Regions from separate parts of the Paenibacillus sp. FSL H3-0302 genome, predicted to be linked through region 3. Evidence: predicted binding sites of a transcription regulator. Region 3 holds the regulator's gene; each other region holds the start of a gene.
What was found. Region 3 encodes Rex, which represses fermentation and respiration genes when NADH is low (regulators of the CRP and FNR family bind a similar motif). Its sites were predicted from a motif close to TTGTGAAATATTTCACAA; they were not measured.
Positions count from the first base shown of each region.

Region 1: MHH50_RS29095 (formate/nitrite transporter family protein) is a predicted target of Rex. The motif match lies at 3,624-3,641, and genes of this name have one in related genera.
Region 2: MHH50_RS03450 (flavocytochrome c) is a predicted target of Rex. The motif match lies at 4,638-4,655, and genes of this name have one in related genera.

Region 1 is NZ_CP150284.1:6,532,642-6,540,332, forward strand. Features, by position in the region: gene MHH50_RS29080 (MOSC domain-containing protein) at 1-433, opposite strand, end outside; gene MHH50_RS29085 (GNAT family N-acetyltransferase) at 414-944, opposite strand; gene MHH50_RS29090 (MFS transporter) at 1,013-2,233, opposite strand; gene MHH50_RS29095 (formate/nitrite transporter family protein) at 2,693-3,520, opposite strand; gene MHH50_RS29100 (FAD-dependent oxidoreductase) at 5,802-7,166, opposite strand; partial or broken gene MHH50_RS29105 (formate--tetrahydrofolate ligase) at 7,501-7,691, opposite strand, start outside.
Region 2 is NZ_CP150284.1:782,876-790,566, forward strand. Features, by position in the region: gene MHH50_RS03440 (diacylglycerol kinase) at 1-281, shown strand, start outside; gene rlmD (23S rRNA (uracil(1939)-C(5))-methyltransferase RlmD) at 346-1,911, shown strand; gene MHH50_RS03450 (flavocytochrome c) at 2,746-4,536, opposite strand; gene MHH50_RS03455 (histidine kinase) at 4,809-6,395, shown strand; gene MHH50_RS03460 (response regulator) at 6,370-7,152, shown strand.
Region 3 is NZ_CP150284.1:4,648,888-4,656,578, reverse strand. Features, by position in the region: gene MHH50_RS20655 (hypothetical protein) at 91-732, shown strand; gene dinG (ATP-dependent DNA helicase DinG) at 859-3,720, shown strand; gene MHH50_RS20645 (redox-sensing transcriptional repressor Rex) at 3,851-4,504, shown strand; gene MHH50_RS20640 (amidohydrolase) at 4,491-5,792, shown strand; gene MHH50_RS20635 (DUF5590 domain-containing protein) at 5,965-6,483, shown strand; gene MHH50_RS20630 (hypothetical protein) at 6,894-7,436, shown strand; gene MHH50_RS20625 (AAA family ATPase) at 7,429-7,691, shown strand, end outside.

The DNA.
Region 1 (7,691 bases), 1.9 Mb from region 3:
AGTAAAATCCGCTATACCTTGTATCCAGAACTTGAGCCGGTAGATCTGCGGGTCCATGCTTTTGTGAGATTTTGAAGCAAGGGTATCGTGGTTGGCTAACCTGAAGCAAAGTGGTGCCTATTTCATATACATCGCCAATACACACCTCTGTCTCCAGTAGACCCGTTGTGGTGATATTTTCTCCAAAAGCCGAGTACTCCAGTTTCTTTCCCAGCTGCTGTTCCCAATAAGGATAGTGCTCAATGGGATAGGCACATACCGCCTTGTCAGGACCTCCATGATGTTTAAGATCTGCTTGGCCATCTCCAACAAATCCATTGGTATGTAGCTGAACTGATCCATCTACAGGCGTTTTATAAATTCCGGTCTCCAAAGGTTTTCCCCGATAATCCACCGTCACCGGCCGACCGACATTAAGCGAGACGATCTCCATATCCATTTCCTCCTGTCAGCATGCAGCTCATAAATATCTCATCCACATAACGACCGCCAAGATAAAACTCCTCCCGCAGACGCCCCTCTTCCACAAAACCGCATTCCCGGTAAAAAGAAATCGCTGATTCATTGCAGGATAATACACGCAGGCGAAGCTTACGAATAGCATGCGCCGCAGCGTGTTCCTTAATGGCTTCCATGAGCTGCCGGCCGATGCCTAAACGTTGATAGTTCGGATGAACAGCAATATTAACCTCGCACACATGCCGGTTGCTCTCCATTCTACTAGGGCAGCCAAACCCGACATATCCACATAGCTTGTCATCTTGCAGCGCTACGAGCTGAGAGCCCGGGGGAGCATTCAGCAAGAAATCCTCTTGTGAGCGCCACAACATAGGTCCCGGGCTAGTGTCCTCTGTCCAAATCAGATGGTCCAGATCAATCAGTTCTCGCACGTCTTTAATCTCTGAGGGTCTAATAGTTAACCTTGCCTTGTTGATTTGTTTCATAAGATGTACACCCCTTGCCTTGCACCTCTATAGAATTCACAGCAGATGTTGGAATCCACTGTGTATAGTTATCCTACGGACCGCTCTAACGAATGGCCTTTACGATTGACTAAAGCATGGATGACGAAAAAACCTACAGACAGCAGCGCCATCGCACAGGCCAGCCAGGCTGTTGGTGCCAAACCACCGCTATCATACAGTCTGCCCATGAAGTAAGGGCCAATGACTCTCCCGACTGCACCAATCCCTCCGCTTAGTCCCAAATAAAACGGTGCGCTGCGCCCCGCATGATCCGAGATAAAGGATGGCATCGCTGGAGAAATCAGCATTTCTCCCAGTGTAGCAAGCACCATTCCAAGCACTAAGCCAGGATAATTAGGCATCCACAAAAGAAACGCATAGCCACCCAAATAAAACAGGGCACTTGCAGTCATTTGCGCCGTTGAGGTAGACGCGAACCAGCGCTTAATCATTGTTACCAATGGCTGAGCTGCAAAAATCAAAATACCGTTCAGTGTCCAGAGAAAACCATAAGTTTTCTTAGGCCAGCCCTCTGAAATAATGAACGGAGATACCCCTGTATTCCAGATAGAGTTACCGAGAAGCAGGAACAAAGAACCGATCCCCATATAAAGATAAATACGAGTATGCCCCATTAGCTTCCACGTGGATTGTTTCTCTGGTTCATTCTTCTGATGCCCCATTACCTCATGCGCAGGTTCTCCACCGATTTTCTTCAGATATATAAAAAAGAAACCCGCAAATACCGCCGAGGTTACACCATTCATTACAAAGCTTAGCATATAGGAAATATCGGCCAAAAAACCACTTAATGCCGTCCCCAGTGCTACACCAATATTATTGGCGACATAAATAACATTAAACAGCTCACCACGCTGCTTCGTGAAACGAAAGCCGATAAATGCCTGAATGGCAGGTAATGATAAGGAATTAAATAATCCTACCAGTCCCATTGCTACCATAAATAACGTCCAGTTGTTACTAGCTGCCGGCAAGGTGAACAGTGCCAAAGCATTCATGGCGAGCGCTCCGACAATCAGCCGGTTCACGCCTACCTTATGATAGAGTGAGCCCCCGAGTAGTTGACCCACGATCCCACCAACCGATTGAATAAGAATCACCAGTCCAGCATCTGACATGCTGCGTCCAAGCTCATCAAATACATACATCGTAACGAGCGGCCACATCAGCGCACTACCTGTTGCGTTAATTAGGCTGGCAATTAGAAATATTTTCACTTCTTTTGGATATGCCTGTAAAAACTTCATAAGTAGTGTACATCCCCTGTTATATATGTGTCATTAATTCATCCAGTATCATCCCAAAACAGGGCTATGAGCAAGCATACACATTGACGTTTTATCGTGATAAAGTACGCATGAAATCTAAAGGATAAAACGCACATATCGCATGAAATATCCCGTCTCCCTTGGGGTTCACGTCCGCAGTCCTCCCTAGTTCTAATATCTATTCTTATTTTAAAGCCGTGGCTGTCGTCCGTAAAGCAAACAAACAAGAAGAAACTGATTCGCTTTTAGAAAGACGGGGTAATAGAGCCTAGAAACACTCCCCCTTCAAAATTCGCCGTGATCCGATTTCGTTCCCCCGAGCGCGGATATATCACGGCGGATTTTTTTGTGTCTACATAACAAAAAGCACCCCTAAAACATTAACGCCACCAATAAGGCAGACCTTGAATGTTCTATGGAGTGCTCTATAAGACGAGCTTAAGCGTGTTTTTTGACACTGCTGCCGGACATGCTATCTACGGATTGAATAGCCGTAGGTGCTTTACGCAAGTATGCCATCCAATAGGCAGCTGCGACAAATATTGCCCCACCCGTTAGATTTCCGAGCCAGACGGGAACAAAGTTAGTGAAGTATTGCCCCCATGAATAGTAACCTTCAAAAATAGCTGCTGGAATTAGGAACATGTTAGCTACAACGTGCTGGAATCCGATCGCAACAAAGGCCATCGTCGGGAACCAAATACCAAGGATTTTGCCGCTGAAGTTATCTGCTCCATAGGAGAGCCATACGGCCAGCGCAACGAGCCAGTTACAGCCGATACCCGAAACAAATGCCGGAAAGAATTCTGCATCGATTTTATGACCAGCCATATCCACCAATTTTTCTAAATACACACCCTCTGAAGTTAAACCCACCACATGACCGAAGAAATAAGCTACAAATAATGCCCCTGCCAGATTACTAATCGTAATGAGCAAAAGATTCTTCACAACTTCCCAGAAAGAAATCTTCTTAGCCATAAAAGCGAGCGGCACGGCCATCATATTCCCTGTCAGCAGTTCTCCACCTGCAAGGAGTACCATGATCAGCCCAACGGGGAAGACTGCGGCTCCGATAAAGTTAGCAATGGAACCCCATTCCTGTGGTGCGCCAGCAATGACGCGAATATCTAATAAAAACCCGAGCGCAATAAACGCTCCTCCCAAAAAGCCCAGAATAAGTACGGTACTTAGCGGATTATGAGCTTTTTTTATGCCGTTCTCTACAGTTACTTCGGCAATTTGCTGCGGTTTGCTATAAGCCATGGTTCCTATCCCCTTCATCTATTTACTTCAAATTTGTTCCTTTATGACCATTGTAGCGTGTCGTAAAACACATTAACGTGATAATTATCACTTTGAGAAAACTAAGTGAAAGTTTTCACTGACATGTCAAATTTACTGCGACCTGTGCACAAATAGAAGTTTGTGTATGACCGGCTAAGCCAGCATATCTTGTTTCGTTGGATTACATTTGAGCGTACGCAGCAGCTATCGGACACCGTTGTCCTTATATGCAGCAAGATCTCACTGTAGCTATACCTCACTGTAGTCATACCTCACTATCGTCATACTTCACTATCGGCATTCTATCGGACTCGGATGACTCTAATCGTAGCTTTTGAGCATATTTGGCCCACACCCGGACATCGGACTCAGATAACCTTATTCGTAACTTTCGAGCACATTTGACTCGCTATCGGACCCCATAGTCACTATTGGCACCAAAAACACACTAGTTTTACCTCCTTCTATGTAATAGCTGCACTGGAGTCCGAAATCACGCTCAAAAGGCGATTATTTGCTAATTAGCGGCTTCTGAGTCCGAAAAATTCTGAGGAGGGCGGTGACTCGGCACGATCGGACTCAGTTGACCTTATACGTAGCTTTTGAGCACATTTGGCTCGCTATAGGACCCCATAGTCGCTATTGGCACGAAAAACACACTAGTTGTACCTCATTCTATGTAATAGCTGCATTGGAGTCCGAAACCACGCTCAAACGGCGATTATTTGCTAATTAGCGGCTTCTGAGTCCGAAAGCTTCTACGGAGGGCGATGACTCAGCACTATCGGACTCAGTTAACCCTAATCGTAACTTTCGAGCATATTTGGCTCGCTATCGGACCCTATAGTCGCTATTGGCACCAAAAACACACTAGTTGTACCTCGTTCTATGTAATAGCTGCACTGGAGTCCGAAATCACACTCAAAAGGCGATTATTTGCTAATTAGCGGCTCCTGAGTCCGAAAGCTTCTGCGGAGGGCGGTGACTCCGCATGATCGGACTCAGATGACCTTATACAGAGCTTTTGTGCAAATTTGGCTCGCTATCGGACCCTATAGTCGCTATTGGCACCAAAAACACACTAGTTGTCCCCCATTCTATGCAATAGCTGCACTGGAGTCCGAAATCACGCTCAAAAGGTGATTAATTGCTAAATAATGGCTTCTGAGTCCGAAAAATTCTGCGGAGGGCGGTGACTCAGCACGATCGGACTCAGTCGCTATTGGCACGAAACACACACTAGTTGTAACTCATTCTATGTAATAGCTGCATTGGAGTCCGAAACCACGCTCAAAACGACGATTATTTGCTAAATAATGGCTTCTGAGGGCGGTGACTCAGCACGATCGGACTCAGTTGACCCTAATCGTAACTTTCGAGCACATTTGGCTTGCTATCGGACCCCATAGTCGCTATTGGCACGAAACACACACTAGTTGTAACTCATTCTATGTAATAGCTGCATTGGAGTCCGAAACCACGCTCAAAACGACGATTATTTGCTAAATAATGGCTTCTGAGTCCGAAAAATTCTGCGGAGGGCGGTGACTCAGCACGATCGGACTCAGATGACCCTAATCGTAACTTTCGAGCACATTTGGCTTGCTATCGGACCCCATAGTCGCTATTGGCACGAAACACACACTAGTTGTAACTCATTCTATGTAATAGCTGCATTGGAGTCCGAAACCACGCTCAAACGGCGATTAATTGCTAATTAGCGCCTTCTGAGTCCGAAAGCTTCTGCGGAGGGCGATAACTCAGCACGATCGGACTCAGTTGACCCTAATCGCAACTTTCGAGCACATTTGACTCGCTATCGGACCCCATAGTCGCTATTGGCACGAAAAACACACTAGTTGTCCCCCATTCTATGCAATAGCTGCACTGGAGTCCGAAATCACGCTCAAAAGGTGATTAATTGCTAAATAGCGCCTTCTGAGTCCGAAAGCTTCTGCGGAGGGCGGTGACTCAGCACGATCGGACTCAGATGACCTTATACAGAGCTCCTGAGTCCGAAAGCTTCTGCAGAAGGTGATGACTCAGCACGATCGGACTCAGTTGACCCTAGTCGTAACTTTCGAGCACATTTAGCTTGCTGCATCACCGAAGCCATTGGATTGCACCTACCCATGCAGCTAATCATTCTGCACCTAACAAAAAAAAGCAGTGATCCTCCCGTAACAGGAGGATCACTGCTTCTCTAGCTTTACAAGGCTGTCTAATTCTTCGATAAATCACTCAGGAACAACGTCCCTTTTTAAACCGTTACAGCCTCTTTGCTTGGTACTGTTGTCGGCAGCGCTTGAAGACCTACTGTATTCAGGAAGTTCCAAGGTTTGTTGTAATGCGGTTGGAAGAAGAAATCGATAAAGGCAAGTTGGTCGATTGTCATTTGATTTTGAATACATACAGACACTGTGTTGATCGATTGCGTCAGATCCATCTTGGACATAATTTGAGCCCCGAGAATACGGCGTGTGGCACGATCAAACACTACTTTTAACTGAACCTGCTCAAAGGTGGGCATAAATTCTGGACGGTAGTTATCAATAATCATGGCGGTTTCTACGTCCATTCCTTCAGCCTTAGCTCCTTCTTCAGTAAGCCCTGTTGCAGCGATATTGTCTTCATAAATCTTAATGCCCGAAGTTCCTTGTGTACCCATATAAGGAATGGTCTCTGTTACCAAGTTGCGCGCAACTAAGGTTCCCATCCGTACGGCATTGGTTGCCAGTGGGATATAGGCGTGTTTGCCTGTAGGGTTGTAATGAATCGCACAGCTGTCGCCAGCGGCATATACATCCGGGCAGCTAGTCTGCATATAGTTATTGACTACAATGGCACCATTGGGCAGCATATCGACTTGACCTTTTAAGAGTTCAGTATTAGGACGGAAACCAATGCAGAGAATGACCAGATCTGTCTCATGCTCACCTTTGCTTGTAATAACCTTTGTTACCTTACCGTCTTTGCCTGCAAAAGAGCTAACCTTCTCATTCAGTGCCAATTTAATCCCATGATCCTGAAAAGATTGTTCGATCGGTGCAGTAAATTCCTGGTCCAGATATTTACTCAGAATGCGATCTTCACCATCAATTAGTGTAACTTGCTTGCCATTCATTTGAAAAGCTTCCACCAGTTCTACGCCGATATATCCAGCGCCGACGACGGTGATTTTATTTGCTTGTTTAGCTTTTTCTATAATAGTGTTGGAATGATCATAGTTCTTGGAAAGTAAAATCCCCTCGAGTTCAAATCCTTCAAGCTTCGGCACAATCGGCCATGAACCTGTAGTCATAATCAGCTTATCGTAGGTATCAGCGAACTCGTGGCCTGTCTCCAGATTGCGTACACGCAATGTTTTGGACTTCGTATCCACTGCAGTTACTTCATGACGCATATTGGTCTTTACGCCAAGCTCTGCAAGCTTTTCTGGTGAAGAATAGAATAGCCCCTCTGGGTCTTTAACCACTCCACCTACATACAAGGCAATCCCACAGGATAAGAAGGAAATATTATCATTACGCTCATATACAGTAATCTCGGCATCCGGGTAAAGTTGAGCAGTATTCACAATTGCGGCGGTTCCGGCATGGGTACATCCAATGACAGCTACTTTCATTATTTCTTCCTCCTTCAAATGGACAATCGGGTTATATATTTGACTTGCATGACCGATCAATGATGGAATCTGATCAACAATGGGTTAGTTGTGATTTATTTCACTTTATAAACTGATTATATTGTGATATTTATCACATTACAAGTCTTTTTTACCTATATCCTCATATTGTTCACAATTTTAAGTTTTTTCCGCCACTGCTGCCGAATGCGACTCCGTTAGCTTTGCCACGTGGGAGGTACATTATGATCCGCATTTGCAGGAATCCAAAGGAAGCATAAAAAAAGGCCTCCCCTCTAATACCAACAAGGAGAAGCCTTTGATTAAAACACTTTTACACCAAACCGTGAATCTCTCCGTCCTCATCCATCCATAGTCCCTCAGCGGCTGGCTTAGCTGGCAGACCTGGCATCGTAACGATGTTGCCTGTAATAACTACCGCAAAACCTGCACCAAGCGAAAGGGTAATATCTCGGACACCAATCGTAAAGCCTTCCGGTGCTCCGAGGAGTCTAGGCTGGTCGG
Region 2 (7,691 bases), 3.0 Mb from region 3:
GCTTTGAAAAGCTTGCTCCCGGCGCTCGAATCGATGACGGTCTGTTAGATGTTATTGCGGTTAAAAAATGCAACTTGGCAGAGTTTGTCCGTTTGGTTAGATTGGCCCTTCGTGGCGAGCATTTGCAGGATAAAAAGGTTGTGTATTTCCGTACGGATGCAATGGATGTAATCTCTCCAGGGCATGTCCAATTGAACTTGGATGGAGAACTTGGCGGAGAGCTGCCGGGTCGTTTTCGGATTTTGCCGCAGCATCTGCGGATTTTTGCTCAGAATAATTAGGTTGATTGAAAGCAAGAGTGTGGGATTATACAGCGATGATAATGAAAGAAGTGAACTATAAATAATGAGTAAACACCGCAGTGGACGCAGCACCAGCCGCCCAGCCGGCAAGGCGCCTGTCGCCGGACTGCCTGTGAATAAAAATGATGAGGTTATGCTCGATATTATCGGCATGACCCATGAAGGTGAAGGGGTAGGCCGCGTAGAAGGCTTTACCCTTTTTGTGCAGGGAGCCCTTCCCGGAGAGAAAGTCCGGGCAAGGGTGCTCAAGACCAAAAAGCAGTATGGCTACGCCAAACTGCTGAATATAGTAGAAGCGAGCAGCGCCCGCATCGCGGCGCCTTGCGAGATCTATGACCAATGCGGCGGCTGCCAACTGCAGCATATGGACTACACTGCTCAGCTGGCGTGGAAACGGCAGCTGGTGGTGGACAACCTGGAGCGGATTGGGAAGCTTCGGGTGAGTGGTGGCGGGGATAGCGGAAAGAGCAAAGAGAATGAAGCTGTTGAGAGTCAGATAGATAGTGCTAACGATGGTGGCATCGTGGATGGTACGACTGATGGCGCTGGAGTAGCTCAGACAGATGGCATTCTTGTTCGCCCTACACTCGGCATGGACGAACCTTGGCGTTACCGCAACAAGGCTCAGGTACCAATTGGCGTAACCGAAGGTGGCCTTGTAGGCGGTTTTTACGCACGGGGAAGTCACCGTATCATCGATATGGAGACGTGCTTAATCCAGCACGAAGATAATGATGACGTTGTGCGCAAGGTGAAAGACATTGGCAGAGAACTTGGCATCTCTGCTTATAGTGAAGAAACCGGTCGTGGCCTGCTGCGTCATGTCGTCGTGAAGAAAGCTTTCCGCACCGGTGAAATGATGGTCGTCCTCGTAACCAACGGCCGCGACATCCCGCATCTGGACGCCTGGATTGGCAGCATCCGCGAACAGCTGCCGCATGTAGTCAGCATGTGCCAGAACGTCAACACTCAGCGTACGAATTTCATCTTCGGTGGCGAAACCCGCGTCCTGTGGGGCAGAGACGTCATCTATGACTACATCGGCGATGTACAGTTCGCTATCTCAGCGCGTTCGTTCTATCAAGTGAACCCGGCACAGACTGAGGTGCTGTACGGAAAAACCGTAGAATACGCCGGACTGACTGGCAATGAAACGGTTATCGATGCCTATTGCGGCATCGGTACGATCTCCCTCTTCCTGGCACAGCACGCAGCCAAGGTATATGGAGTAGAGATTGTGCCTGAGGCAATTGAGGATGCTCGGGCGAATGCGAAGTTAAATGAGATGAAGAATGTAGTGTTCGAGGTTGGTGCCTCTGAGGATGTAATCCCTAACTGGAAAGAGCAGGGGATTACGGCGGATGTTATTGTGGTCGATCCTCCGCGAAAGGGTTGCGATCCGCGACTTTTGGAGACGATCCTGGCTATGAAGCCGGAGCGTGTGGTGTATGTGTCGTGTAATCCGTCGACACTGGCAAGAGACTTGCGGGTGCTCGAAGATGGAGGGTACAAGACAGTGGAGGTAACTCCGGTGGACATGTTCCCGCATACGGTGCATGTGGAGTCGGTGGCTTTGTTGGTCAGGGATGTAACAGAAGAATGTAAATGAAAACAAGGCGAAGTCGAGAGCGCAGCTGCAGCAAGAGTATGCAATGACCAGTCATATTCGCCCGGAAACTTCGGACACTGAAGTATTACGAAACGCCGAGCAGAGGATAATATCATAAAATATATTTGTAAAAACTTTGGCGAGTAACATAAAACGTCTATTTTTTGTGGACGAGCACGGGGAATTAAATTTTATCAGGGATTTCCCTGAATATTAATATCCGATTATATATTAGATTCATTGGTTGGCTATATGCTTTTCCATTATATCTGGCCATTAATTAGAAGCGTTCGCCAACCACATATCTGCATAATAAAGCTCTTACGAAGTAGGTCTATGCCTATTATCCGTGAGGGCTCTTTCTCATTTATTAATGATCCTGCAAAAAGTCAGCCCCATATGGAACCTTCGAGGGTACCATATGGGGCTTTTTTTGTTTCCGCATATTGCGGAAGCATGGCGCAGGGACAAGTTCCTGCGCTTTTTCACATTCAGTTAAAGGAGAGAAATGCAATGAAAGTAAAAACAAAGTGGAATAATATTCCTTTTTTTGGAACGATAAAAGAGCAGCGAGTTAGACGAGCGTAGCCCCTAGGCTCCACCATAAAAAAATCGTGAAGATCATCGTGGTCACACTTTTGATCACAGTGCTTATTTTTTTCATGCCGATGACACGAATACATAGCAAACCGCCCTGTTCGCATTGTTGCTAACAGGGCGGTTTGCTATGTCATAGAGGGCAGCTTGAAAGTTAGAGTCAACCTGCACTTTACGAACTATCTTGCACGTTTTTAAGGCTAACTTATTAATAGAGCAGTTACACAAAAAATAAGATTACTCTGCTACAACTTGTTTGCCTGCAATCCGGCCGAATGTGAAGATATCAGCGATGGCATTACCGCCAAGACGGTTTGTACCATGAATGACCCCTGTTACTTCACCTGCAGCGAACAACCCAGGGATGACTTCGCCTTTTTCATTCAAAACGCGAGTCTTCTCGTCGATCACCAAGCCGCCCATTGTATGGTGAACGGAGGGTACAGCTTTTTCGATGTAGTAAGGGCCTTTTTCAAGAGATTTCAATCCACCGCGATGTTTGAAATCAAGGTCTTTACCTGTTTTCGCATAATCATTTACTTTATTAATCGTTTCTTTCAAAGTGTTCACGTCAATTTTAAAGAAATCAGCGGCCTCTTCAATCGTATCGGCTTTAAAGAGCAAGCCTTGTTTAACGAGTTGATCGTATTCGTCTTGATGAACTTCGATCGTTTTACCGATATCCTCAATGCCTTGATTCCATAATTGATACGTATATCCACCCGTTTGGGCAAGAATTGCTTTAGAAATAACGTCACGACGTTCTAATTCCTCAACGAAGCGCTTGCCTTCTTGGTTAATCAGGATTGCACCATCGAAGCGGGAGTCTGCAACCAGAGAAATAACACCTGTCTCGGGATTACAGATTGGATACGTTTGAATACTCTCCATGTTTGTCAGTTTGGCGCCAATCGTTTCTGCCATAACGATACCGTCACCTGTAGATCCTGGTGTATCGGTAGTCATATATTTTTCATCCATTGTAGGGTTATACTTCTTACGCATCTCTACATTGGATCCAAAACCACCGGTAGTGATGATGACGCCTTTGTTCGCATGGAATGTGATCTTGTCGCCAGTACCCGAAGTCGCAGTTACACCTGTTACTTTGCCGCTTTCGTCCTTCAGCAAGGTTTCGGCTTTCATATTCGTTTTGATCGTGATTTGATCAGCGTCTGTTTTGGCTTTTAACTTAGTAATCAATTCAACACCTGTATGACCTACAGGAATCAACGCACGTTTTCTGGAATGGCCACCAAATTGGAACAGATGATCAGGTAAGAACTCTACCTTGATATCATCGCGCAGCCATTCGGCAGATGCTAGAGCATTGTCGGCAAGAATACGAACCATCTTTGGATCCCCGAGATTGTCTCCGCCTTTCATCGTATCATTATAGAACAAGTCAGCCGTGTCATCTGTGATGCCAAGAGCACGTTCAACCCAGTTGTCAGGCGCATTCATCTCACCACCGGAGATCAATGTGTTGCCGCCAACAGCTGGCATTTTCTCGAGCAGAACTACATTAGCTCCAGCGCTCTTCGCTTCGATAGCCGCACTAAAGCCAGCACCCCCGGCACCGATGACGACAACATCATAGGTTTGCTCGACTTCTTCTTTGTCTTTGCTTCCACTGACTGCAGCGCCAGCGACAAGGGTAAGTCCAGACTTCGTAATTGCATCTTGAATGGCTTCGAGATATCCTTTGCTTGTAACTGTAGATCCGCTAATGGCATCAACTTTTGCGCTGTTAGTTGCCATGACCTCTTGCTTGAGCTGCGTATAAACAGGTTCTGCAAGTACTTCATTTTCCTTATGCTCTGTCACTTTAATGTCAGTGATCTTGTTATCTAATAAGGAGACTTGTACTTTAATATCGCCATGTTTACCTTGCCCAACTCCTTCAAAGACTTGCACTCCGTTTGCATCTGCAGCGGGTTCTGCATCTTTACTGCCGCAGGCAGCAAGCGTGAACATAAGACTGAGGACTAGTAGAATAGATAACAGCTTTTTCGTGTGAGTTCGCATAATATCTCCTTCATTCTGTTGTGGATTGGTTACATACACTAGGGAGAGGAAGATTTGCTAGGCAAATCCTTTATCTCTAGCCTAGACATGAATGTTATTTCATGTGAAAATATGCACAAGACCTATTATAGATTTAGTACAGCATTATGTATTTGCACAGATTAGTGTTTTTTTGTCTTTTTCGGGCATGTAAGAAACGGATATTGTGAAGGGCTATGATTACAATGAAATCAATTCACTTAAAAATTACGTTAATCGCAGGAGGCTGCTTCTTGCTGCTGTTCGTTGCATTGCTTGTAACAATATATTTGGAGATGAACCATACGGTTGTCCCTTTGAATAAGAACTTAACGCAGCAAGTGGTTACTGCACGCAGCGACCAGATTGATTATTGGTTTAATCAGCGCATTGGAGAGATAGACATGCTTGCTTCTCTAGCTTCGGACCATCAGTGGACACGAGATGAATTGCTGCAAGAGTTCGATAAGTTCGAGGCGAAGAAGAAAGTAGAGTACGAATCCATACGCGTGGTGGATATTCACGGAAATTCCTGGTCAGCAAGGGACAAGCCTTTTTCGATACTAAACCGACCCTACTATCGAAAACTGCTGAATTCAGATTCCAATTATGTGGTAAGCAATCCGATCGTATCCAAAGCGAATGCAGCCGAAATCGTTGTCATTCTTTATCGCGTGAATCCATCGGTGAATGATGAGGTAGCTTATATTGCCGCAGCCGTCTCCGTCAAGAAGATGAGGGAGATTGCTCAAGATGTAATGCTATATGACCAGTCAGGCCAGCTTATCGTCGATTGCAGAGAGCTGGGTGAAGAAGATGGAGCGGAGGATACAGCAGATAAGAAGAACATGAGTGTATTTGAGGCTCCAATTCAAAATGTGGAAGGCTGGAAGTTAGTACTCAAAGTACCGAATTCAAGTCTATCGTTAGCGGTGATCAAAACCCAGCGGACTGCATTGCTGGTAGGCGTTCTTATCGGTAGTGCGTTTATCGTCTTTCTGGTGCTGCTTGCTTCTTCCATTATTCGTCCAATTCAGTCGCTTCGCCAGGTAATGGAAAATGTGCAGAACGGCAACCAAACCATACGAGCAGATGTTACGCGCTCGGATGAGATCGGCGATCTTGGACGAAGCTTCAATGACATGCTTGTTCAATTATACGCTGTGGAGCAGGACCGAAAGGAGATGGAACTCAGACTGATTCATGAGCAGATCAAGCCGCATTTTTTATACAACACATTGGATACGATCCAGTGGATGGCAACGGAACATGGAGCAGACAATGTGGTGGAGATGGTGGAAGCGCTTAGCGCGTATTTCCGATTAGGGCTTGGCACAGGCAGTCCCTACATTCTGCTTGATCAGGAGTTGTACCATGTCGAGAGTTATCTTCATATTCAAGGTGTGCGATATGAGGAGATTCTGGACTACGAGCTTCGATATGATGAAAAGCTTGCTCAGTGCCAAGTTGTTCGCTTCATACTGCAGCCTTTGGTGGAAAATGCGATTTATCACGGGATTAAGCCACTTGGGTATCAAAAGTGCAAAATTTCGATTACAGCATATAAACAGGCCGATTATTTGGTCATTAAGGTTGAAAATAATGGGGTTATGATTCCGGAAGAGAAGCTTGAGCAGATAAATCAAGCCCTTCTTGATGATACATATGATCGTTCTGCCACAGGCTTTGGGCTATACAGTGTAAACCATCGCATTCGACTAGCTTACGGAGTGCCATATGGCCTTGCAGTGAAGAGCGAAGATGGCATTACCGTTATGGTCATTCGAATACCTTTGGACGGGGAGTGGAATGAAGATGTGGAAGATTGTCATCGTCGATGATGAAACGATCATTCGCAAAGGCTTGCGACAATACATTGAGGAGAGTCCGTATCTTTTTGAGGTTGCAGGAGAAGCGAAAAGTGCAAACGAAGCATTGAATATGGTGGAGGAAGCCCCACCACATGTATGTCTTGTGGACATCAACATGCCGAATATGAATGGGCTCGATCTGATGAATATATTGCGCGAACGCTGCCCGTCGGTTCTGGTTGTCATCATCAGCGGGTACGATAACTTTGAATATGCGCGTCAAGCCGTGCAACTGCAAGCATTCGATTATGTATTGAAACCTGTGCCGAAGAGTGATCTGAACAAGCTGCTTCATCGGATCGATGAGCATCTTCAGGTAAAATATCCTTTGCATTCACATGAAGGCAGGGTGGATAAGGAGCGGGAGCTTCCCGGGTATACAGGGGATGGAACAGTGCTTATCCAAAAAGTGACCGAGTATATTGACAGTCATTATCAGGATCCGGAGCTGTCTATTACTCGAGTAGCAGCACTATTTCATATCAACCAAACCTATCTTAGCAAGCGTATGAAGCAAGAAATCGGTGCTTCATTCCTTGACTATGTCACTGAGCTTCGGATATCGAAGGCGAAGGAGATTCTGGATGACGTAATGCCGAATATCAAAATCGGGGATCTGGCCGTGAAGGTAGGGTATAAGAGCCAGTACTATTTTAGTCGTGTGTTCAAAAATAGAGTCGGCTCAAGCCCCTTAGAGTACAAAAAGCATCCGTTCGGTTATGGATAGGAGGGCCATTCTCGTCCCTCTGCAGCACGCCATAGATGCTATGCTCGGAGCCGCCTTCTATCAAAACGGTTGGATTTTAAACATGAGCGAGAAGATGAAGTTAAAGCATCCAATAGTGCAATATTTTTATGAACTAAGGCGTAGTACATTATAAAAATAAATAACTTCATTGAATATTCAAGAGCAGATAAACTGTCTGGAAGTGTCTTAGGGCTCCTCATATAAGTTTGTTCACATTGTCCACCCACGTATGTGGAGAGTGTCGCTCTACTGGTAAGGAAGGATACAGTGCTATGAAATCCTTATATTTATTGGACTTTACGGACAAGTATGAGAAAAAATGTTGTTAAAGAGATGGCATCATTGCCGTCTCTTTTTTGTTTCACTTTTTTAGCATTGCTCTGACTCTGGTTCCCGCTGCCGCATCCTACGATCACAAGCATGAAAGACTGCACGAAAATTAGTGTTGATGCTTATGTTTAACCCCTCTCTGCTCTGCTAGGTGACAGGCATCATAGACGTACCTGCGTGATGTTGCT
Region 3 (7,691 bases):
ATGAATGGCAGGGATGAAAGACCCCGATCTCGCAGAAAATGAAGTCAGGCAAGCTGAACTGATTTCATCTTCAGTAAGGGGGGATCGCCCATGTTTCAACATTTGTTTGCTGAAATGAACAAGGTGCTTCAGGAGATCGTAACAGATTACCCTACAGCGGAGGGTGCCCGCCGGAACGAGCTTTTATGCAATTATAATATGCTGCATAGACTGAGCGACAAAGTGATGGATGAATGGCTCGCTTTTGCTGAGAAGCTTAGTTCCTTTCGCGAAAGTGCGGATTTTACAGCAGTGGTCGAAGAGGAAGTGCCGGAACAGGAAGCACCAGAGCTATGTATGGATTCCTTTGTAAGAGGTCAGGGGTATTATAAGCTGCTGATGTATGGAAAGTGTATTGATCAGTTTAAAGAAGTTATTGCGCAATACCCGGATAGCTTGGCTGCTCGATTATATTTAGCCATCTCTTATCTGCAGGAAGGTGACGGTGAGGCCGCTTGGAGTCATCTGAACCATATGCTGGGCTTGATACGGGAAACCAAGCTGAAAGCCATGGTTTATAATGCTTTAGGCTGCATACGAGCCTCACAGGAACGTTTCAATGAAGCGCAGGAATTGTTTGATCTTGCTTTGCAACATGACCCTGCGCTTCCGGAACCAAACGTTAACTTAGAGGTATGCCGCCGTCGTGGAGGGAAGCTGCATTTTGGAAATCAGCTGGTTTCCCTTTTGTAAAAGAATAACGGTTTTGGAAATTTCCATTCAAGCGATGCATCCCCTGAACCAGTGGTGTGCATCGCCTTTTTTCGCAACTTCTGTTATGCTGATTAAGAGTCTCAATTGAAAGGGAATAGAATTATAATGAAATTTGCCGTGCTTGATTTTGAAACAACAGGAACCCAATCCGTGGGTGAAATTATCCAGGTTGGCCTTGCAATTATAGAAGAAGACCGGTCCATCTCCCGGGTATATGGTTCCTATGTCAAGCCCGGAACGCCGATTCCTCCTTTTATAACAGGTCTGACGGGGATTACCGATGATGATGTTAAGGATGCGCCTGAGCTGGATGAGATGATGATGGAGCTTGTTCCGCTCTTGGATGATGTTGTGCTTGTAGGGCATAATGTCGCTTTCGACTTCCATTTTTTACAAAATGCTTTAGATCGTTGTGGTTATTTGCCATTTCAAGGGCGGATTTTGGATACGATTGATTTTCTGAAAATTTGCTTTCCTTCGCTCACATCTTATCAACTAGGCTCTGTCAGTGCTCATTTTGGAGTGACACATGATCGTCCGCACCAGGCAGATAGTGATGCACTTGCGACTGCTTTAGTGCTGCTGAAATGTCTGGAGGAGCTCTACGAGCTGCCGCTGCTTACGATCCAGAGACTCTGTGAGCTGTTTACCGAAGAGGATAGTGATCTGGGCTGGTACTTTGATGGTCTGCTGCGAGAGCGGGAAGCGGAAACGCTACAGCCCGAAGGTGATCTGACTTTCTATCGTCAATTAGCGCTTGCAGTAGGAGATTGGACGGAGTTAGCGCCACCTAGAGATGAACATGCTGAGAATCCGCTAGCGAATTTATCTTTTACTGATTATATGGACGAAGTAACCAAACGACTTAAAGACACATTACCGCAGTATGAAAGCCGGGAAGCTCAGGATATTATGATCAATGAGGTGATGACGGCACTTGCCGAAGACAAACACCTACTGATCGAAGCGGGCACAGGAACCGGTAAATCGCTCGGTTATTTGTTGCCTGCCATTTATCAAAGCGTTCGCACCAATGAAAAAGTCATGGTCAGCACTCATACCATTAATCTGCAGGACCAATTGCGCGAGCGGGATATCCCTTTGTTAACGCAGGTAGTTCCTTTTCCGTTTAAAGCTGCTATTTTTAAGGGAAGAGGGCATTATTTGTGTCTGCGTAAGTTTGAGCATAAAATTAATAAAAAGGACTTTATAAGCCCAAGGGAAGATGCGCTTACTGCCGCTCAGATGATTGTATGGCTCACTCAAAGTGAATCAGGGGATGATGAAGAGCTGAATTTAAGCGGCCGGGGCGGTGATTTCTGGGAGACGGTGGCAAGCGATACCGATTCCTGTCTGGGCCGTTCTTGTCCTTGGTTCCGCAAATGTTATTATCATAGGGCCAAGCATGAAGCTGGGATTGCTGACGTGGTTATTACGAACCACTCCAAGCTATTCGCAGATGTTAAGGCTGGGCACCAGCTGCTTCCGGCTTACGAGCATCTTGTCATTGATGAAGCACATCATTTAGAAGATGTGGCTGGTAAACATCTTGGCATGCATATGAAGCATTTCACTGTGGCACACACATTATCGCGGCTGTATAAAGATAGCCGAAACGGACAGCTTCCTGCTCTTCGTCAAATATTACAGTCGTCAGGCAGTGAAGAGGCTTCAGAATGGAGCGGAGTCATCGATCGGATCTACCCGGATCTGCTTAACGTCAAAGAAACCTGGGATGCACTCAGCGACAAGCTGTTCAGCCTTTTGCCGGAACGCAGTGATGCAGGGGCAGGGGAAGCGGGACAACTGGTTATGCGGTTGATTCCCGCCCGTAAGCCGAAGGATTGGGATGAATTGGTTGCACTAGAGAACACTATGAATCTGACGTTAAGCGACATCATCCGTAAGGGTGATAAAATGCTTAACGAGATGCGCGACCAGGAAAGCCAATCCTCAGCAGACAGTCTTGTTACTGATATTAGCGGTTTATTTAAGGATTTGGCTTCCATCCGTGAGCAAGTAAGATTCTTTATGGGGCTGAATGACGATAATGTAGTATATTGGCTGGAGGCAAATGGAAATTACCGCAGCAAATCACTGCAGATGTATGCCGTCCCTGTGGATGTTAGCAGCCAGCTTAAAGAGTTGTTCTTCGATAAGAAAAAAAGCATCGTGCTTACCTCGGCGACGCTGTCTGTAGATAAGTCTTTTCAATTTATGATTGATAATCTCGGACTTAACGAAGCTGCGGAAGAAGGACGTCTAATGACCTCACTTCTTCCTTCTCCCTTTAAGTATCGCGAGCAGGCACTGTTAGTTATACCGCGTGATTTTCCTAGTGTGAAGGGCAGTGTGGGCGATGCTCGATTTGTCGATACACTCGTACAGTCATTATCGGAAGCTGCTAAAACAACACGTGGGCGGATGCTGGTTCTGTTTACTTCTTATAAAATGCTGCGTCAGGTATATGATCCGCTTAAAGAGGCTTTAGCCTCACAAGAGATTACGGTGCTTGGTCAAGGCGTAGAAGGTGGCAGCCGGAGCAAGCTGATCCGCCGCTTTCAGGACAGTGCAGCATCCGTATTGCTGGGGACGAGCAGCTTCTGGGAAGGTGTAGATATTCCAGGTGAAGCACTGACTTGCCTGGCCATCGTGAGACTTCCATTTCAACCGCCGAATCACCCGTTGGCGGAAGCGAAGTCGGAGTTATTACAGGCCCAGAAGAAGAATCCGTTCATGAAATTATCTGTTCCTCAAGCGGTTATTCGTTTTAAGCAGGGATTCGGAAGACTGGTTCGCACGGCGCAGGATCGCGGAATAGTTATTGTTTATGATACAAGGGTTATTGAATCTCATTACGGGAAGTATTTCCTTTATTCATTGCCTGGTCCCAAAATGGAGCATATGCTTACTGATCAAATGGTCCCACGCATAGCGGAATGGCTAGAGGATGGCGGCGCTTCTTAAAACGCTCGTCTTCAGTTTAGCTCCTCCTTATCCTTAAGGGCGGTGTGTTACAGTACCGTCCTTAATAAGGAGAGGTAGACGTTTGAATATGGATTTTCACAAGAACATTACTATTTTTAGGAGGAAAAATATGAAATCGGAAAAAATATCAGAAGCCGTTGTTCGCAGACTACCTGTGTACTTGCGTTTTTTGAATGATCTCCAGAATCGCGAAATATTAACAGTTTCCTCTCAGGAACTTGGACAAAAGCTTGATCTTAATCCCGCACAGATTCGTAAGGATTTAGCATATTTTGGTGACTTCGGCAGAAAAGGTATCGGCTATGATGTAACGTATCTTATTGAGAAAATCCGTCATATCCTGAAGCTGGATCAACAGCTTAATGTAGCTTTAGTTGGAGCAGGTAATCTCGGACATGCCTTGTCTAATTACAATGCATATCTTAAAGATACTATGAAAATCACGGCTATATTTGATTCGTACGCTCCTAAGGTTGGACGTAAGATCAACTCCCTTACTGTGCAACCGATGGATGAACTAGGCAGCACGATTCGTGAGCAAGGTATTCGCATTGCCATTATTACCGTACCTGATTCAGAAGCTCAAAATGTAGCAGATATTCTCATTTCTTCTGGGATTGAAGCGATTTTGAACTTTGCCCCTGTGATTCTGAAGACACCACCGAATATCCGGGTGCATGCAGCTGATTTTACAACTGATCTGCAAAGTCTTGCTTATTACTTGCGGGATGGAAAGGAAGAAAGCGAACATGAACAACAATAAAACGATAATTAAGGGCGGGTATTTTCTGACTCCGGGAACGGATGAGCCGGTTCTGAGTGGATATATGACTATTGAAGATGATTTAATCACTTACATAGGAAAAGAAGAGCCTCAGATGGAAGCTGGAGTGCAAGTGGTTGATGGCAGCCGTCTGCTGTTCATGCCTGGACTTGTAAACACACATGGTCATGCGGCGATGTCTTTGCTGCGTGGATATGGAGATGATTTAGCGCTACAAGTGTGGCTTCAGGAGAAGATGTGGCCAATGGAGGAAAAGTTCACCGGTGATGATGTATACTGGGGAACCTCCTTATCTGTATTGGAAATGCTGAAGGGTGGAACTACGACCTTCCTCGATATGTATGATCATATGGACCGAGTAGCCGAGGTAGCTGAGTTATCAGGTATCCGTTCCGTATTGATGCGTGGTGTGATCGGGTTATGTCCAGAGGATGTACAGAATCACAAGCTTGCGGAAGCGATTTCTTTTGCCCGTAACTGGCATGGAAAGGCTGAAGGTAGAATTACTACTATGATCTCGCCGCACGCCCCTTATACATGCCCTCCGGACTTCCTGGTTAAGTTCGTGCAGGCAGCGCATGATCTGGATTTACCGATGCATACGCATATGTCCGAAACGAAACGTGAAGTGGAACAAAATGTGGCGGATTACGGGTTGCGTCCTGTAGCTCACTTAGAGAAGCTTGGCATGTTCACACGTCCCTCGATAGTTGCACATGGTGTTCATTTAAATGATGAAGAGATTGAGATCTTGGCTCGCCATAATGTGGGTGTATCTCATAATCCGGGCAGTAATTTGAAGCTGGCTAGCGGAGTGGCTCGGGTTACTGATCTTCTAAAAGCTGGTGTGAAGGTGTCTCTTGGCACGGATGGCGCGGCAAGCAACAATAACTTGGATATGTTTGAAGAGATGCGGCTTGCAGCTCTCATTCATAAGGGTGTCAGCGGTGATCCAACGGCTGTTCCAGCTCCAGAGGCTCTGCGTATGGCTACAGAATATGGCGCGCAGTCCATCTTTTTAAATAATGTAGGCAGACTTGCTGTAGGGATGAAAGCAGATTTCATTGCTGTTGATATCGATCAGCCGCATTTGCTGCCACACACAGATCTGTTGTCTCATGCAGTTTACTCTGCTAGCGCTAAGGATGTTGAGCATGTGTGGGTGAATGGTATACAGGTCATCAAGCATGGACAATGCTTAACCCTGGATGAGGAAGCTATCCGGCGTAAAGCGCAAGAAGCCTTCGAAGGTTTATTGAAGCGTTAAGTCTGGAGAATAACGAATAAATAATAGGCTGCGACTTTTTGCTTTTAGCAAAAGTTGCGGCCTTTTGTGTATTTTTAAGGCTGGGAAAGCTAGAAAATTATGAAATTTTGGATAAACGCGCGGGTGTGTTATATAATCAAAAAAGATATATTACTAGAAAGGGAGCTGTACCTTGAAGAAAAGGAAAAAATGGATCCTCCTGGGGTCAGTTCTGATTCTGCTCCTGGGGTTTGGACTTATCCAGTTCTATGCCTATATTATGAAAGATCAATGGAACGAGCGTGATATCGCTAAGGATGTTGCCAAAACCAGAGCGGGTCTAACACAGGTAACCAAAGCACAAAAATCGGTTTGGGATGAAAATGCAGTGTACTGGGTATTAACTGGGAAAAATGAAGCCGGGACTGCTCTTATGGTCTGGGTCCGCTTTACGGTAGATGGAAAATTTGCTGAAGGCGACGACGCAGTGTTTGCTGAGGAACTAAGTAAAGGAACCTCGGAAGCCCAAATACGCGGCATTATCAAAGCTGATCTTCCGGACATAACGATTGAACGCTTGCTGCCGGGAGTATATAACGGAGAGTATGCTTGGCAGCTTTTTTATAAACAGAGCGGTCGGTATTATTATCAATTTTATCGCTTTTCGGATGGGTCCCGAATGGGCGAAGGTTACAGTTTACCTAAAAGTTAAGTTGAACATAAGGAAATTAAGGGTGGCATAGTAAACAAGCGAACTTATTATAAGTTCGCTTGTTTACATTTATTTGATGTACAAAAGTGATATACTAAGTGATATACTGAATGGGTGGTTATCACCGAATATTCTCTTATATTCACATACGAAAATAGGCCGATTGATTAAAAATCAAGGCCGATTTTGTCGAAAGTGAGGAATTTATTTGGTATTGATGGAAATATTTAAAAAATTAAATTTTAAATATATTCACATTTATTTTGAAATTAGTATATACACCTGTGATATACTACTACTTGTAATTAGAACAGCAATAAGAGACTTCAGTCTCTCTGATGAGCTCTCAAGTAGCTATAAATTATTATAATGAGCTTTATATTTTGTCATCTTTGAGAGGAGGACGTTTCTTGAAATTACGTCTTGTACCTGTGCTGATAACGTCTCTACTGTCGGCTACTCTATTGTTTGGTGGCTTCTTTTTGTATCGTCAGTTTGCAATGCAGGAACCACTTCAGAAGATTGTATCTCAATATGAGGGCGTCAATAATTCTCATATCAGTATTAACCGCAATGAGGTCACTTTGAAACTTGATCTCCAGCCAGGCACGAAATTACGTGAACTGGTTCAGTACGTCTCCCAAGAAGGAAAATCGATGATTGATGGACGTACACTAAAACTTGATGTAGAACAGAACTCCAGTGAACTGCTGGATGAATACTGGGATAAAGCGATGTTCTCTGTAGCCGAAGCCATGGAGAGCCGTAAATATACACTTATACCCACAGAACTTGATGGACTCAAAGCGCAATATCCGCAATATAAAAATGTGATAGCCTCAACAGAAATTGATGACAATAATGTCTATGTAAGCTTGAGTAATGGAAAAGAAAGCAAATTTATTATTTTGCCGCGTAAACCTGCGACATTGGGGGTATGGAATAATGCCTAAATACCTTAAAGAAATTCTAATCGGATTTATTCCTGTCTTGTTTATTTTTATGGCTTTTCTAGGCATTAATATATTCCCGATAGTAATTGCTGCTGGGATGCTCACGGCCTTACTTATCATTGCTCATTTAAGAGGCGGACTTGCGGTAAATGCAGGTGCCGGGAAGAAACGCAAGAAGGATGGACCTTCAAAGCTTACTTTTGAAGAAATTGGCGGGCAAGACAATGCAAAGCAGGAGCTTCGTGAAGCGTTGGA